DNA from 2 places in the Stenotrophomonas thermophila genome. Region 2 is predicted to be linked to the other one. Evidence: riboswitches for the same ligand, from Rfam matches in the RefSeq annotation. Region 2 holds a riboswitch; the other holds the start of a gene.

Region 1 (3,401 bases), on a different contig from region 2:
AACAGGAAACGCCCCAGCTCGGCTGCGGCCAGCGGCGTGGCAATGGACTGGTAATGCCGTTGCCAGCCGTGGCGGTTCTCGGTGGGCAGGAACACGGCATGCTCCAGTGCCTGCCGGCTACCGCTGCCCTGGCTCACGTCTTCGGCGTGCTGCGGGTAGACCAGGTTGATGGCGAAGGTCGGCCAGCGCGGCAATGCGGCGTCGAACAGATGGATCGGGAAGTTGCTGCTGATGCCACCATCGGAGAACCAGCAGATGCGGAAGGCGGTGATCACCGGACCGCAAGCCTGCCCGGCGCTGGTCAGCCCTTCCATGCTGTCGGCCACGTTGTGCTCGGGGTCGGCCGCCGGCGCGGTGGGTTCGCAGCGGCGCTCGCGGCGCGAGGGTTCGTGCAGTGGCACCGCGCTGATCAGCAACGGGAAGCTCAGGCTCATGCGTGTGGCCACCAGCACCGGCAGCTTCGGGCCCTGCGGCAGGGGGTAGTACTGCCGCCCCTCCACGTCCAGCGGCGGGCCAGCCTGATCCACCAGCCACTGCACCACGCTGGCCGGGAACAACTGCTCGAACTCTTCGCGCAGGAACCAGAACTGCGCGCCGCCCAGTGGCAGCGTACGCGGCTCGTTGTGCGAGATGCAGGTGGTGATCATCTGCAGGCTGATCGCATGCGGGCTGTCCGGCTCGCCGGCATAGCGCGGTGCGTCGTGCAGGTCGGCGAAGGTCAGCGGTGCATCAAGTGGCTTGCCTGACAACTGCTGCAGGCACTCATGCAGCCACTCGGTCAACGCCGGTTTGCGTGCATCGCGGCCGAGGCCACTGCACAGGCCCAGCAGGTTGCGCCGTGCCACGCGGGCCACGCGCAGCGCGGCACCGGCCACACCGGCACCGTAGGCGCACAGCAGCGACGGCAGCAGCGTGGCGGCCACACCGCTCCAGCCGCCGCCCCACCAGCCCAGGCCCAGCAGCAGCGCCAGCGACACCAGCACTTCCAGCGGCGCGATCTCGAATACCGCCACCGCCAGGCACAGCAGCTTGTGTGGCAGGCCCGCATTGCCGGTCAGCACCACCAGCAGCCGATAGGCCGCACGCGCGCCCCGCGCCGGTTGGAACAGGCTGTAGATGAACCCGCGCCGCGACAGCTGCGCCGACACCGCCGACAGCCCCCCATAACCGGCATCACTGGGCAGGTGCTCGCCGGCCTGCTGGCGACGATCGCCGCATGCCGCCGCAGCCGCCACCGCCGCAGCAATGGCGCCGGCCGAGGTGCCGCCGATGCTCTTGAAGCGATACTCGCGCGCCAGCGCCAGTACCGCATTGGGGTACACGATGCCGCTGGTGATGCCGCCTTTCATGACCAGATCGCAGTACTTCGCCGCCACGAGCCACCTCCCGTCTGTCGATGCCCAGTATGGCAAGCGGCGCTCTCACGGCCTGAGAAACGGACCACAGCCCCGAGCTTTCATTGACCCTTGACCATTGCCCTCGATGCGTCCACCGTGGGCACGCCGAAGGTATCCCCGCCGCAGCGTTGATGGCGACAGGGATTTGAACGGGAATCCGGTGAAGGCGCCTGGCGCGCCCATTCCGGAGCTGCCCCGCAGCGGTGAATGGAAACGAATCCTGCCAACAGCACTGGGCTCGCGCCTGGGAAGCGGCAGGTAGTAGGTGGGCTGCGGCCCGTGTCCATCAGCCCGAATACCGGCCCCGGCCGGGGGACACGACCGTCCCCTGACTCGACCTGGACTCTCCGCGGGGAGGGTGCCGGGGCCGTCGCTGACCTGCGCGTGCGGGCAGTGCGGCCGCGTGCGTCCTTTTCACGGTATCCGGCCAGCCCTGTCCACCCACGCACAGATGCATGGGCCACCGCCGTTGCCGGCGGTCCATGCGGTACCTGACGATGACCGAGTTCCAACGCCCCACCCTGACCCTGCCTGCCAACGGCAAGCGCCTGCTGCTGCATTCATGCTGCGCGCCCTGCTCCGGCGAGGTAATGGAGGCGATCACCGCCTCCGGGATCGACTACGCGATCTTCTTCTACAACCCCAACATCCATCCGGTGAAGGAATACGAACTGCGCAAGCAGGAAAACATCCGCTTCGCCGAGCAGCATGGCATTCCCTTCATCGACTGCGACTACGACACCGACAACTGGTTCAGCCGTGCGCGTGGCATGGAGAACGAGCCCGAACGCGGCATCCGCTGCACGATGTGCTTCGACATGCGTTTCGAACGCACTGCGCTGTACGCGCACGAGCACGGCTACGACACCATCAGTTCGTCGCTGGGCATCTCGCGCTGGAAGAACATGGCGCAGATCAACGATTGCGGCATCCGCGCCGCCTCGCGCTACGAAGGCCTGCAGTACTGGGACTACAACTGGCGCAAGGGCGGCGGTGCCAGCCGCATGATCGAGATCAGCAAGCGCGAGCAGTTCTACCAGCAGGAGTACTGCGGCTGCGTGTATTCGCTGCGCGATGCCAACCGCCACCGTCGCGAGAACGGCCGCGAGCGGATCAAAATCGGCCTGCTGTACTACGGGCAGGACGCTGGGACGCCGCAGGGCGATTGACGTGTGAGCGAGGGGCGGCCACGCTGGTCGCCCCTTCTCTTGTAGTGGATCTGCCATGACCGCCCTGCCCGCCGACGTCGCCCTGCTGGTGATCGACCTGCAGCCGGACTTCATGCCGGGTGGCGCGCTGGCCTGCGACCAGGGTGATGCGCTGGTGGCACCGATTGCCGGACTGCTGGCGCAGCGCCGCTACCGCACGGTGGTGGCCACCCAGGACTGGCACCCGGCCGACCATGCCTCGTTCGCCAGCCAGCACCCCGGCCAACGCCCGTTCGAGACCATCCTGCTGCACGCGCAGCCGCAGACCCTGTGGCCCGACCATTGCGTGCAGGGCAGCGATGGCGCCGCTCTGCACCCGGGCGTGGACTGGGCCATGGCCGACCTGATCCTGCGCAAGGGAACGCGCCAACAGGTGGATTCGTACAGCGCCTTCCGCGAGAACCACGGTCCCGATGGCGAGCGCCCGGCCACCGGCCTGGCCGGCTGGCTGCATGAGCGCCGCATCCGCGAAGTGCACGTGTGCGGCCTGGCCCGCGATTACTGCGTGCTGTGGAGCGCGCAGGACGCAGTGAAGTCCGGCTTCCGGGTGAAGTTCCTGTGGGAGCTGACCAAGCCGGTGACCGAAGCCAACGACGTGATGGTGCGCGAGGCGCTGGGCAAGGCGGGAATCGCGATCGTCTGAGGCGTGACCGCCGGGCATGGCCCGGCGCTACCGGGCACGTCGCTTATGCCGCTTGCGCGCTCCTGCCCACAACAACACAATCGATTCATCCAGCTCCCTAACTACGCCCCCCTACAGATCGCGGGACGGCCGAACCGGGGGCTTTTCATGGGA
Region 2 (3,401 bases):
CGAAGCGGCGGTCGATGTCCAGGCGTGCGGTCTGCTGCGCGCGGCGCGGCAGCCAGTTGTCGAACTGGGTGCTGCCATGGGTACGGTTGCGCGGGTCGGTGTAGCTGAGCTGTGCGTTGATGTCGAAGCCGGCCAGCAGCACGCCACCGGTCAGTTCGGCGCCGCGGATGCGGGCCTTCTCCACTTGCTGCATCCTGAAGGTCGCCGCATCGTAGGTAATCAGATCATCGATGCGGGTTTCATATACGTCCAGGCCCCAGTGCCAGCCCTGTCCCTGCTGCGAAACGCCCAGGTTGGCGCTCTTGGACTTCTCCGGGTTCAACGTCGGCACGCCGCTCCACGGGTCGTACAGATCGCTGAAGGTCGGCGCCTTGAACGCGGTGCCATAGCTGGCGTTGAGGCGCAGGCCGTGGCCCAGTTCCATCGCCCAGCCGGCGCTGCCGGTGGCGTGGTTGCCGAACTGCTGGTTGTCGTCGTTGCGTGCGCTGACCTGCAGCTGGTGGCGGCCGAAGCGGCCCTGGTACTGCACGAACACGCCGGTGTTGCGGCGGCTGTCGACGAGGTACCCGGCGCTGCTGCCATCCAGGTTGTCTTCGCTCCAGTCCACGCCGGTGCTCAGCAGCTGGCCTTCGGCCATGCCGAAGTCGCCCTGCAGCGAGGCGCTGTCACGATGGGTCTGGGCGCTGCCACGGGCATCGAAGTCGCCGAAGTTGTCCGACTCGTTGTCACTGCGGCCGACATTGGCGGTGAACGCCAGGCGTTCGGACGGGGTGTAGCGCAGCTTGCCGGACAGCACCTGCTGGCGGGTTTCCGAATAGTTGTAGTAGCCGTCGTAATGGTTCTTTCCGTCGGCACGCAATGCACTGCCTTCCACGTTCCATTGGTCGTTGAAGGTGTAGCCACCGCGCAGGCTCTTGGACAGGTTGCGGTAGCCGTCGCGGTCATGCTCGTCGGCAAAGCAGCCCGCGGCGAACAGCGTGGCCGAGCCGCGGCAGGCGTCGATGCCATCGGAATGCTGGTAGGCGATATCCGCACCGAACCAGCCGCGTTCGGTATCGCCGCCAATGCCACCGCTTACTTCACGCAGGCCGTTGCTGCCACCGCCAAGCTGGAAGTGCGGGGCGAAATCGCCCTGGTTGCGGCGGGTGAAGATCTGGATCACGCCACCGATGGCGTCGGCACCGTACAGACTGGACTGCGGGCCGCGAACGATTTCGACGCGCTCGATCTGCGCCAGCGGCAGGTCCTGGTACATGGCCAGGCCGAGGTCGGCACTGTTGATGCGCACGCCGTCGACCAGCACCACGGTGTGGCCCGAGTTGGTGCCGCGCAGGAACAGCGAGCTCTGCTTGCCGAGGCCGCCGGCATTGGTCAGGTTGATGCCGGCGCGGCCGCGCAGCAGCTCCTGCAGCGAGGTGGCCTGGCTGGATTCGATCTGCGCGCGGTCGATCACCTGCGCCGGCGCGATACTGTCCTGCAGCGCGATCGGGGTGCGGGTGGCGGTGACCAGGATCTGGTCGAGCGCAGTGGTGTCATCGGCGGCCTGGGCCAGCGCGGGCAGGGTGGCCAGCACGGCCAGGGACAGCATTCGGGACTGCAGCTTCATGGGGGACTCCAGGTGCCACGCACGCCCGCGTGGCGAAGGGGAGGAGCCGCGAAGGCAGGCATGCGCCGACGCCGCAGCGCAGGCTGCGGTCATCCAGCGCCATGCCCACCGCATCGCGACGTGAGGCTTCCGGGCCGGTCTCCGGGCTTGCCGCCGGGTGGCTTGGGGCCACCGTCCAGGCGCCTTCCCATGCCTGCGGCACAGTGGCGGTGTAGCCTGGAACTGACGTGCTTACCGTTGCGGGGGCAGCGCCGGCCTGGCGTGGAATCACGCGTCACCGGCTTCCCGTTTCAACCTGCCGGCCGTGGCCGCAGGTCACCTGGAAGTGCGCGCAGTCTACGGCATCGCAGGCAGTCCCGTTGCGTCGCGCCTGCTCGACTGCCTTTGCTGTGCCCTTAGAATGGTCCCTCGATCCCGTGGTGCCGTTGCCGATGTCCGCCCGTTTCCCGCTGTCCCCGCGTTGCCTGTACGGAACGCACGCATGATCCTCGACCTGGTCCGCCATGCCGGCAACGGTCGCGATGAGTTCCTCGATGGCCGCAACGATCCACCGCAGCTGGCCCGCCTGCCGCAGGAACTGGTCGACGCCTACGCCGCGCAGCCCTGGGAGCGGGTGATCAGTTCGCCGCGGCTGCGCGCGCTGCACACGGCAATGGCGCTGGCCACGCCGCGCGGGCTGGACGTGGAAGCGGACGAGGAATGGGAAGAACTGGATTTCGGCGATTGGGACGGGCAGTCGCTGTTCGACCTGCCGGAGGATGCACTGGCTGCCTTCCATGCTGACCCGCATGCGTTCCCGCCGCCGAACGGCGAGAGCTGGGGTCATTTCGAGCGGCGCATCGCGCGCGCGCTCGATCGCCTGCTCGATGAGGACGATCCGGTGCCGACGCTGGTGGTCAGCCATGGTGGCCCGCTGCGCATGGTGCTGTCGCAGGTCTGCGGCCTGCCGATGTCGCTGTGCTGGGCGCTGCGCATCGACCATGGCACGCGCCTGCGGGTATGGCTGGGGCGCGGTGAGGTCGGGCTGGTGGGCGAGCTGCTGGAGCTGCAGCAGCCGTAACCCCTCGGTCGTGCCGGCCGCTCGCCGGCAGCCTCGGGAACGCTGCGAAGATCATGCAGTTGCCGGCCAGCGGCCGGCACTACCAAGCCGTCAATCCTCGTCCGCATCCTCGGCAACGCTGTCTTCCGCGTCATCGTCGGCATCGAAGCGCTGCTCATGCACCGGGCCCGACGCCGGGCCGGCCGCCTTCAGCGGATGCGCGGCGATGCGCGCTTCATAGTCGTGTACCAGCGCATCGCGCTGCGGCTCGCTCAGTTCCTGCCAGTGGCAGTCCAGCAACGCACCTTCCAGCGAGTACAGCAGGTTCAGGCTGGGCTTGAAGCCGGCACGCTTGACCTTGACGAAGGCACCGACCGCTCCGATCGCGACCAGGTCGTCGCGGCTGCGCAGGCCGACCTGGCGCAGCCAGGCCGCGCTCTTGGGGCCGATGTTGCGCAGCTTGGGTGCGTTCATCCCAGCGCCTCGACGAACACGCGGGCGATGGCTTCCAGGCCGGCCTGGTCGTCGGCATCGAAGCGGCCCACCTTCGGGCTGTCGATGTCGAACACGCCGATCAGTTCATCGCCGCGCAGCAGCGGCACCACCAGCTCCGAACGCGAGGCCGAATCACAGGCGATGTGGCCGGGGAAGGCGTCGACATCCTCCACGCGCTGGGTGACTCGCTGGCTGGCGGCGGCACCGCACACGCCCTTGTCCAGCGGGATGCGCACGCAGGCCGGCAGGCCCTGGAACGGG

What was found. A riboswitch is a leader RNA that binds a small molecule or an ion and turns the genes downstream of it on or off. The one in region 2 is predicted to bind cobalamin.
Region 1: linked by a shared signal. The riboswitch ahead of BN1263_RS04175 (epoxyqueuosine reductase QueH) and the one ahead of btuB (TonB-dependent vitamin B12 receptor) in region 2 are both predicted to bind cobalamin.

Annotation. Positions count from the first base shown of each region.
Region 1 is NZ_CVIW01000005.1:42,688-46,088, reverse strand. It holds gene BN1263_RS04180 (patatin-like phospholipase family protein) at 1-1,349, opposite strand, end outside; cobalamin riboswitch at 1,504-1,718, shown strand; gene BN1263_RS04175 (epoxyqueuosine reductase QueH) at 1,880-2,566, shown strand; gene pncA (bifunctional nicotinamidase/pyrazinamidase) at 2,622-3,248, shown strand.
Region 2 is NZ_CVIW01000016.1:12,503-15,903, reverse strand. It holds gene btuB (TonB-dependent vitamin B12 receptor) at 1-1,606, opposite strand, end outside; cobalamin riboswitch at 1,722-1,944, opposite strand; gene BN1263_RS09355 (histidine phosphatase family protein) at 2,088-2,666, shown strand; gene BN1263_RS09350 (TfoX/Sxy family protein) at 2,757-3,119, opposite strand; gene msrC (free L-methionine (R)-S-oxide reductase MsrC) at 3,116-3,401, opposite strand, start outside.